DNA from 3 places in the Streptomyces sp. NPDC002018 genome. Region 1 is predicted to be linked to each of the others. Evidence: riboswitches for the same ligand, from Rfam matches in the RefSeq annotation. Region 1 holds a riboswitch; each other region holds the start of a gene.

What was found. A riboswitch is a leader RNA that binds a small molecule or an ion and turns the genes downstream of it on or off. The one in region 1 is predicted to bind thiamine pyrophosphate.
Region 2: linked by a shared signal. The riboswitch ahead of ACFYYH_RS09915 (thiamine ABC transporter substrate binding subunit) and the one ahead of thiC (phosphomethylpyrimidine synthase ThiC) in region 1 are both predicted to bind thiamine pyrophosphate.
Region 3: linked by a shared signal. The riboswitch ahead of thiO (glycine oxidase ThiO) and the one ahead of thiC (phosphomethylpyrimidine synthase ThiC) in region 1 are both predicted to bind thiamine pyrophosphate.

What each region holds. Positions count from the first base shown of each region.
Region 1 covers NZ_JBIASO010000026.1:23,717-26,983, reverse strand. The annotation lists gene thiC (phosphomethylpyrimidine synthase ThiC) at 179-1,972, opposite strand; TPP riboswitch at 1,965-2,111, opposite strand; gene ACFYYH_RS30790 (YibE/F family protein) at 2,183-3,267, shown strand, end outside.
Region 2 covers NZ_JBIASO010000005.1:90,331-93,597, reverse strand. The annotation lists gene ACFYYH_RS09925 (phosphatidate cytidylyltransferase) at 1-221, shown strand, start outside; gene rlmN (23S rRNA (adenine(2503)-C(2))-methyltransferase RlmN) at 360-1,466, shown strand; TPP riboswitch at 1,625-1,750, shown strand; gene ACFYYH_RS09915 (thiamine ABC transporter substrate binding subunit) at 1,857-2,948, shown strand; gene ACFYYH_RS09910 (ABC transporter permease) at 3,008-3,267, shown strand, end outside.
Region 3 covers NZ_JBIASO010000009.1:49,312-52,578, forward strand. The annotation lists gene ACFYYH_RS16740 (thiazole synthase) at 1-45, opposite strand, end outside; gene thiS (sulfur carrier protein ThiS) at 52-270, opposite strand; gene thiO (glycine oxidase ThiO) at 267-1,460, opposite strand; TPP riboswitch at 1,458-1,571, opposite strand; gene ACFYYH_RS16755 (NAD(P)/FAD-dependent oxidoreductase) at 1,737-2,948, shown strand; gene ACFYYH_RS16760 (Rv2175c family DNA-binding protein) at 3,117-3,267, shown strand, end outside.

The DNA.
Region 1 (3,267 bases):
CACGCCGGACAGCCGCGGTGGACAGAGGCAGCACGGCCGGAGTGAGCGGGCGACGACCGGCCGGAGCAGGCAGGCGCAGGCAGGCGCGGGACGGACCGGGTGTGTGCGCTCCGGACGGCCGGGGTGAGCGGTGGCGGTCCGACCGGGCCGCCACCGCTCCCGCACCGCGCGCCTGCGGTCAGTCCGCCAGCGGCAGATACACGCGGTTGCCGCTCGCCGCGAACTCCTTGGACTTCTCGAGCATGCCCGCCTCGATCTCCTCCGGACTCGCCTCCACGTCTCCGCCGAACCGCTCCGTGATGCTCCTGCTGATCTTCATCGAGCAGAACTTGGGCCCGCACATCGAGCAGAAGTGGGCCGTCTTCGCCGGTTCGGCCGGGAGGGTCTCGTCGTGGAACTCCCGGGCCGTGTCCGGGTCGAGGGCCAGATTGAACTGGTCCTCCCAGCGGAACTCGAACCGGGCGTCGGAAAGGGCGTCGTCCCAGGTCTGCGCCCCCGGGTGGCCCTTGGCGAGATCCGCCGCATGGGCCGCGATCTTGTAGGTGATGACACCGGTCTTGACGTCGTCCCGGTTCGGCAGACCGAGGTGCTCCTTGGGAGTGACGTAGCAGAGCATCGCCGTCCCCCACCACGCGATCATCGCCGCACCGATGCCGGAGGTGATGTGGTCGTACGCCGGAGCCACATCGGTCGTCAGCGGGCCGAGCGTGTAGAACGGCGCCTCCTCGCAAATCTCCTGCTGGAGGTCGATGTTCTCCTTGATCTTGTGCATCGGGACATGTCCCGGCCCTTCGATCATCGTCTGGACGCCCAGCCGCTTGGCGGTCGAGTTCAGCTCCCCGAGCGTGCGCAGCTCGGCGAACTGGGCCTCGTCGTTGGCGTCCGCGATGGAGCCCGGCCGCAGACCGTCACCCAGGGAGTACGTCACGTCGTAGGCCGCGAGGATCTCGCACAGCTCCTCGAAGTTCTCGTACAGGAACGACTCCTTGTGGTGCGCGAGACACCAGGCCGCCATGATCGAGCCGCCGCGCGAGACGATGCCCGTCTTGCGGCGCGCCGTCAGCGGTACGTACCGCAGCAGTACCCCGGCATGGACCGTCATGTAGTCGACGCCCTGCTCGGCCTGCTCGACGACCGTGTCCTTGTAGATCTCCCAGGTCAGTTCCTCGGCCTTGCCGTCGACCTTTTCGAGGGCCTGGTAGAGCGGCACGGTGCCGATGGGCACGGGGGAGTTGCGCAGCACCCACTCACGCGTGGTGTGGATATTGCGGCCGGTGGAGAGGTCCATGACCGTGTCCGCGCCCCAGCGCGTCGCCCAGGTCATCTTGTCCACCTCCTCCTCGATGGAGGAAGTGACCGCGGAGTTGCCGATGTTGGCGTTGACCTTCACCAGGAACCGCTTGCCGATGATCATCGGCTCGATCTCGGGGTGGTTGACATTGGCGGGCAGTACGGCGCGGCCCGCGGCGATCTCCTCGCGCACGGTCTCCGGGGACACGTTCTCGCGGATCGCGACATACTCCATCTCCGGAGTGATGTCCCCGCGCCGGGCGTACGCGAGCTGGGTCACCGCCTGTCCGCCGCGGCCCCGGCGCGGCTGGCGCGGCCGGCCGGGAAAGACCGCGTCGAGGTTGCGCAGTCCCCCGCGCGGCGCCGTGTGCTTGAGTCCGTCGTCCTCGGGGCGGACCGGCCGGCCCGCGTACTCCTCGGTGTCGCCCCGCCCGATGATCCAGTTCTCCCGCAGCGGCGCGAGACCGCGGCGTACATCGGTCTCGACGGCGGGATCGGTGTACGGCCCCGACGTGTCGTACAGCGTCACGTCCTGGCCGTTGGTGAGGTGCACCCGGCGGACCGGCACCTGGAGGTCGGGGCGCGAGCCCTGGACATATCCCTTGTGCCAGCCGATGGACCTCTGGGCCTCGATCGGATCTCCCGAATCGGAGGCAGGCGTGTGTGCGTCCTGAACGGTCATGAGACCTACTCCCTACGCCGGCATTACCCGGTAACAGGTTCAGCGGTCGGCGCAGCTCAGGGGGTCCAGGGGATACTCCCCGGGACTACACAGTCAGCGCCCTCTCAGCCCGGTGCTCCGAGCTCCCGCGTGTGCAAAAGGTGCCTCCACGCTAGCGTCATATCCGGCGTGCTGAACAGGGGGCCTTCTGCTTCTTGCGATGATCGGTCGGTGACCTCACCCCAGCAGACCCACGAATCGCATGGACACACGCACAGCCATGGCCCCGCCGCGCCGGTCTCCCAGCACCTTCGCAAGGTCATCGCCGCGGTCCTGATTCCGTTCGCGACCGCGGTGGTCGTAGGGCTGGCCGTGTTCTGGCCGGGTGGCGCGCCGGCCCACGAACGCAGCGGTGTCGGCTTCGACCGGCAGACCGAGCAGGGTCAGGTGGTCCAGATCGAGCGGGTGGACTGCAAGGACGTCAACGCCTCCCAGATCCCGTCCACCGGCGACACCTCGCAGCCCCAGGGGCGCGAGGCGGAGCAGGCGGAGAACGGTGATTGCGTCAAGGCCACGATCGAGGTGACCAGCGGCAAGGAGAAGGGCCGGACCTTCATCGAGATCGTCCAGCCTGACGCACCGCGGCAGTTTCACGTGAAACAAGGCGTCGTGGTGGCCTACGCACCCGACGCGCCCCGCGATCTCCAGTACTCCGTGACGGATGTGAACCGTAAGTTCCCCATGGCCCTGCTGGCGGGGATCTTCGCCCTGGCGGTGGTCGTGGTGGGGCGGCTACGTGGTGTCATGGCCCTGGTCGCACTCGCCGTCTCGTTCGCGGTGCTGACGCTGTTCATCCTGCCCGCGATCCTTCAGGGCTCGAATCCGCTGGTCGTGGCGGTGATCGGGGCCAGTGCGATCATGCTGCTGGCGCTCTATATGTGCCACGGTCTGACGGCCCGTACCTCGGTCGCGGTCCTCGGCACCCTGATCTCGCTGCTGCTGATCGGGCTCCTGGGATCACTCTTCATCGGCTGGGCGAGCCTGACCGGCAACACCGACGACAACACCGGGCTGATCCACGGGCTCTATCCCGGGATCGATATGAGCGGTCTGCTGCTGGCGGGTGTCATCATCGGCTCACTGGGTGTCCTCGACGATGTGACCGTCACCCAGACCTCGGCGGTCTGGGAGCTGCACCAGGCCGACCCCTCGATGGGGCCGCGTGCCCTCTACCGGGCGGGTATCCGTATCGGCCGGGACCATATCGCCTCGGTGGTCAATACGCTCGTCCTCGCCTACGCGGGCGCCGCGCTGCC
Region 2 (3,267 bases), on a different contig from region 1:
TCCGGGACGGGATCTGGTGGCAGGGGCTGCTGCTGGGGCTGGCGGTCGCCGCCAGTGCCACGCTCGGCGATCTCGGTGAGTCCATGATCAAGCGGGATCTCGGGATCAAGGACATGGGCACCCTGCTGCCCGGTCACGGCGGCATCATGGACCGGCTCGACTCCCTGCTGCCCACGGCGCCGGTGGTCTGGCTGCTGCTGGTGATCTTCGTGGGGACCTGACCGGGCACCCGGTGGCCGTCGGCCGCCGGTTCGCTCCACTCGGCCGGAACGTCTCCGACCAGGCCGGATACCGTACGGGGGTCCGTTGTCCACAGGGCAGCGGGCCCCCTGCCGTTCGTCTGCGACACTGGATCCACCATGCCTGTACCTGGAGAACTGACTTTTGTCGCGCCCCGCGGAGCCACGAAGCCCCCGCGGCATCTCGCCGACCTCACCCCCGCCGAGCGCCGCGAGGCCGTCGCTGCGATCGGCGAGAAGGCGTTCCGTGCGAACCAGCTTTCGCAGCACTACTTCGCGCGGCTCACCCACGATCCCGAGCAGTGGACGGACATCCCGGCCGCCGCGCGTCAGAGGCTCGCGGCGGAGCTGCTGCCCGATCTGATGTCGGTGGTGCGGCACATCTCCTGCGACGACGACACCACGCGCAAGACGCTCTGGCGGCTGCACGACGGCACTCTGGTCGAGTCCGTGCTGATGCGCTATCCGGACCGGGTGACGATGTGCATCTCGTCGCAGGCGGGCTGCGGGATGAACTGCCCGTTCTGCGCCACCGGACAGGCCGGTCTCGACCGCAATCTGTCCACCGCCGAGATCGTGCACCAGATCGTGGACGGGATGCGCGCCCTGCGCGACGGCGATGTGCCCGGCGGGCCCTCCCGGCTGTCGAACATCGTCTTCATGGGCATGGGCGAGCCGCTCGCCAACTACAAGCGGGTGGTCGGCGCGATCCGCCGGCTGACCGATCCCGAGCCCGACGGGCTGGGGCTGTCGCAGCGCGGGATCACGGTCTCCACGGTCGGTCTGGTGCCCGCGATGCTGCGCTTCGCCGACGAGGGCTTCAAGTGCCGGCTCGCGGTCTCGCTGCACGCGCCCGACGACGAGCTGCGCGACACCCTCGTCCCGGTCAACACACGCTGGAAGGTGCGGGAAGTGCTGGACGCGGCGTGGGAGTACGCCGAGAAGTCCGGCCGCCGGGTCTCCATCGAGTACGCCCTGATCCGTGACATCAACGACCAGGCCTGGCGCGGTGACCGGCTGGGCCGGCTGCTCAAGGGCAAGCGGGTGCACGTCAATCTGATCCCGCTCAACCCGACCCCGGGCTCGAAGTGGACGGCGTCGCGCCCCGAGGACGAGAAGGCCTTCGTGGAGGCGATCGCTTCCCACGGGGTGCCCGTGACCGTACGGGACACCCGGGGCCAGGAGATCGACGGAGCGTGCGGGCAGTTGGCCGCGTCGGAGCGGTAGTCCCACGGGCGCCCCGGTGGGCGGGCCGCGCGGTGAGGGGTGCCGTGCGGGATGGTGACCGTGGGGGAGACGGTCGTACGGGAAGCCACCTACGGAAGGCGAAGCCGGACCGAGCCCGGACATGAGGTACATGTAGCCTGGGCGCGAACGCATTGCATATGTTCCGACAGGGGAGCGCCACAGCGCTGAGAGTGTGGCACATGTCCGTGAGAGCGGGCAGCGGCCGCAGACCCTCTGAACCTCGCCCAGGTCATTCTGGGTAGGAAGTTCGGTCACCACTCGAGCTGTTGCGCCCTGCCCGCGGTCCGGTCCGTCCGGACCGCGGGCAGGGCCGCGTCTTCTCCTGGACATCCAGGAGGAAAATCAGTGAGCACCATCAGCGTCAGAAGGATGGCGGTCGCCGCGGTCGCCGCCGCGCTCGGTGTCTCGTCGCTCGCCGCCTGCGGCGGGTCCGACGACTCCGCGTCGTCCGGCGGCGGCGGTCAGGGCGGCAGCGGTACGTCGAAGACCGTCACCCTCGTCAGCCACGACTCGTTCAACGCCTCTCCCGCCGTGCTCAAGGAGTTCACGAAGCGGACCGGCTACACGGTCAAGGTGCTGAAGAGCGGGGACGCGGGCGAGGCCCTCAACAAGGAGATCCTCACCAAGGGTTCGCCCCAGGGCGATGTCTTCTTCGGTGTCGACAACACCCTGCTCTCCCGCGCCCTCGACAACGGCCTGTTCACGCCGTACGAGGCGAAGGGCCTCGACCGGGTCGAGGCGGCCACCCGGCTCGACCGGGACAAGAACCGGGTCACCCCGGTCGACACCGGCGATATCTGTGTCAACTACGACAAGAAGTACTTCGCGGACAAGAAGCTCGCGCCGCCGCGGTCCTTCGACGATCTGATCAAGCCGCGGTACCGCGATCTGCTGGTCACCGAGAACGCCGCGACCTCCTCGCCCGGCCTCGGCTTCCTGCTCGGCACGGCCGCGCGCTACGGCGACGACGGCTGGCAGGACTACTGGAAGAAGCTCAAGGACAACGGCGTCCAGGTCGTGGACAGCTGGGAGCAGGCCTACAACGAGAACTTCTCGGGCTCGGCCGGCGGCAGGAAGGCCAAGGCCGACCGCCCGCTCGTCGTCTCGTACGCCTCCAGCCCGCCCGCCGAGGTGCTGTACGCCGAGCCGCGGCCGAAGGAGGCCCCGACGGGGGTCTCCACCGGCACCTGCTTCCGGCAGATCGAGTTCGCCGGGCTGCTCACGGGCGCGAAGAACGAGGCGGGCGGCAAGGCCCTGCTGGACTTCCTGATCAGCACGGAGTTCCAGGCGGACATGCCGCTCACCATGTTCGTCAACCCGGTCGTCCAGGACGTCCCGCTGCCCGAACTGTTCACGCGGTTCGGCGCGACGGTCGACAAGCCGGAGACAATGGCGCCCGACAGGATCGCCGCCGGCCGCGAGCAGTGGATCCAGTCGTGGTCCTCCCTCGTGGTGAAGTAGCCCCGCACACCGGGGCCCGGGGACGGGCCGGGCGCGCGAACGCCGTCCGGCTCGCCCTCATGGCGGTGCCCGTCGCGTTCTTCGCGGTGTTCTTCGCCTATCCCGTGGCCTCGATCGTCGGCCGGGGGCTCACGGCCGACGGCGTCTGGCGCCCCGGCCGCGTCGGTGACGTACTGAGCCGTCCCGACATCCTCGACGTCCTGTGGTTCACCACCTGGCAGGCGCTCGCCTCCACCGCGCTCACCCTGCTGATCGCGCTGCCCGGGGCGTATGTCTTCGCGCGCTTCGACTTCCCCGGCAGACATCTGCTGCGCGCGGT
Region 3 (3,267 bases), on a different contig from region 1:
GGAGTTGAGGACGGTGGAGGCGATGGTCAGCCGGTCGTCGGCCATGGCGGCTCAGCCTCCCTGGACCGCGGTGAGGACTTCCACGCGGTCGCCGTCGGCGAGCACGGTGCCGGACCAGCGGCCGCGCGGCACCACCGTCTCGTTGACGGCGGCGGCGACACCCGAGGGCGCGGGGGTGAGGGAGCGGACCACGAGGTCGAGGGTGGTGCCCGGGGCGAGATCACGGGACTCGCCGTTCAGGGAGACGGTCACACGGACTGAGGTGCTCATACGGTCAGCTCCCGCGGTACGGAGGTGAGGTCCTGCGGTTCGGAGGTGAAGCGGCGCGGGCTGAAGGGGCGGGCCACCTCGGGGAGTTCGCCCGTGGTCAGCACCGCCGCCAGCGCGTCGCCGGTGACGGGCGTGAGCAGCACCCCGTTGCGGTAGTGCCCGGTCGCGAGATGCAGCCCCGGCAGCGCGGTCGGCCCCAGCAGCGGCGCGTTGTCGGGCGAGCCGGGGCGCAGTCCCGCGCGGGTCTCGGTGAGCGGCAGTTCGGTGATGCCGGGGACCAGTTCATGGGCGTCCCGCAGCAGTTCGTACACCCCGCCCGCGGTGACCGTGGTGTCCCAGCCCAGTTCCTCGCTGGTGGCGCCGACGACCAGCTCGCCGTTCTCGCGCGGCACCAGATAGACCTGGCTGCCGCGCACCACGGCCCGTACCGTTCTGGACAGGAAGGGCGCGTACGGACGGGGCACCGTCAGCCGCAGGATCTGGCCCTTCACGGGCCGTACCGGCGGCAGGACCTCGTCGGGGACGCCGGCCAGCCGCCCGCTCAGACTGCCGGCCGCCAGCACCACCTGGTCCGCGGTGAGCGTGTGTCCGCCGTCCAGTACGGCGCCGGTGGCCCGGTCCCGTACGACGGAGAGCCGCTCGGCCCGGGAGCGGTGGAGGACCACCCCGGCCCGTTCGCACGCCGTGACCAGGGCCGAGGCCAGCCGGCGGGGATCGATCTGGTGGTCGCCGTCGACCCGCAGACCGCCGCGCACACCCGGCGCGAGCATCGGTTCGAGCCGTCGGCACTCGCGCCCGGTGAGCCACTCGGACGTCAGGCCCGAGCGGTGCTGGAGGGCGTGGAGCTCGCGCAGTTCGGCGCGGTCGTCGGTATCGAGGGCGACGGCGAGTGTGCCGCAGGCCCGGTAGCCGGTGTCCTGGCCGCTCGCCTCCTCCAGTTCGGCCACGAACGCCGGATAACGCTCCGCCGAGGCGAGATTGAGCCCCAGCAGGAGCTGCTCCCCGTGGTGGAGTTCGGTGACGGCGGCCAGCATGCCCGCCGCGACCCGCGCGGCGCCACCGCCGGGATCGGGGTCGGCGACGGCGGTCCGCAGTCCGTGCCGCGCGGCCCGCCAGGCCGTGACCAGGCCGATGATCCCGCCCCCGATGACCAGGACATCGGAGCCGGTCTTCTCCTGAGACGACTGCATGGGCTTCCAGCCCCTCCCTTCGCCGGCATGACCCGGATCAGGTTCGTACGGTCGGAGGCCGCTCCAGCCTCCCTCTCAGCCCGGTGCGTCCGGGCTCCCGCGAGGTAGTGTCGACGGCCAGCCTAACGCGCGGCCCGCCGCGGGGTAAGGCCGTCCGGCCGCGGCGCAACCGTGCGGCGGCGGTCCGGCCGTGCGGGGTCCGTGCGGCCGGTCCGGCGGGAACCGGAGCCGGACAGCCCATCCCCCGACGGCCCGTCGGCTGCTTAAGGTGACCGGATGAGTGAGCAGCGGGAACAGCCGGGCGTCGTCATCGTCGGTGCGGGCATGGCGGGGGTGCAGACCGCCGTGGCCCTGCGGGAGAAGGGCTTCGAGGGCCCGGTCACTCTGATCGGCGCGGAACCCCATCCGCCGTACGACCGGCCCCCGCTCTCCAAGGCGGTGCTGCTGGGCACGGTGGACGGTTCGGCCTTCGACATCGACTTCGAGGCGCTCTCCGTGGAGCTGAGGCTCGGTGTGGAGGTGACCGGCCTGCGCCCGGACGCGCGGGAGGTCGACACCGGGGCCGGGCCCGTCCCGTACGACCTCCTGGTCCTCGCCACCGGCGCGGAGCCGGTCGGGCTGCCCGGCGCCGGGTCGGTGCCCGGTGTCCATCTGCTGCGCACACTGGACGACGCGGAGGCGCTGCGGCCCGTCCTGGAACGGCGGGACGGGATCGTGGTCGTCGGCGCGGGATGGATCGGCGCGGAGTTCACCACCGCCGCCCGCGAGGCCGGGTGTGCCGTGACGGTCGTAGAGGCGGCGGACCGGCCGCTTCCGGGCGCCCTGCCCGCCGAGGTCGCCGCGCCCATGACGCACTGGTACGCGGAGAGCGGCGCCGAACTGCTGACGGGCGTGCGGGTGGCCGGTGTCGAGCCGGGCACGGTGGTGCTGGCGGACGGCCGGCGGCTGCCCGCCGACGCGGTGGTCGTGGGCATCGGGGCGCGCCCCTCGACGGGCTGGCTGGCCGGTTCCGGGATCGCGCTGGGCCCGGACGGGGCGGTCGTCGCGGACGAGCGGCTGGCGACGTCCCTGCCCGATGTGTACGCGGTCGGTGACTGCGCGTCCTTCCCGTCCGCCCGTTACGGCGAGCGACTGCTCGTGCACCACTGGGACAACGCGCTCCAGGGCCCCCGTACGGTCGCCGCCCAGGCCGTCGGCGAGACCGGGCGGCGCTACGATCCCGTGCCGTACTTCTGGTCGGAGCAGTTCGGCCGGTTCGTGCAGTACGCGGGCCATCACACGGAGACGGACACACTGGTGTGGCGCGGCGATCCGGCGGAGGCCGCCTGGTCGGTGGTGTGGCTGCGGGACGGCGCGCTGGTGGCGTTGCTCGCCGTCGGCAGGCCGCGTGACCTGACGCAGGGCCGCAAGCTGATGGAGACGGGCGCACGGCTGGACGGGGCGCGGGCCGCCGATCCGGCCGTACCGCTGCGGCAGGCCGTTCTCTGACGCGAGGACGGGCCGCAGGCGCCGGTCCGGGACGGGTTCTGTGCCGGTCGGGACGGGTTCTGTGCCGGTCCCGGACAGGTTCTGTGGCGGTCCCCGGCCGGGTGCGGTGGCTGCTCCGGGCGGAGCCGGTTCGTGGCGTCTGTCAGTCCGGGATGGCACGCTTGTCCTGTGACCGAGATTGACGCAAAGATCGATGCTCTCGTCCCCGCCTGGCTCCACCTGCCCGACATCGCGGAAGCCCTCGATGTCGAGGTGACCCGTGTGCGCCAGTTGGTGAAGGAAGGGCAGCTCATCGCCGTGCGCCGCGGCGAGAACAGGA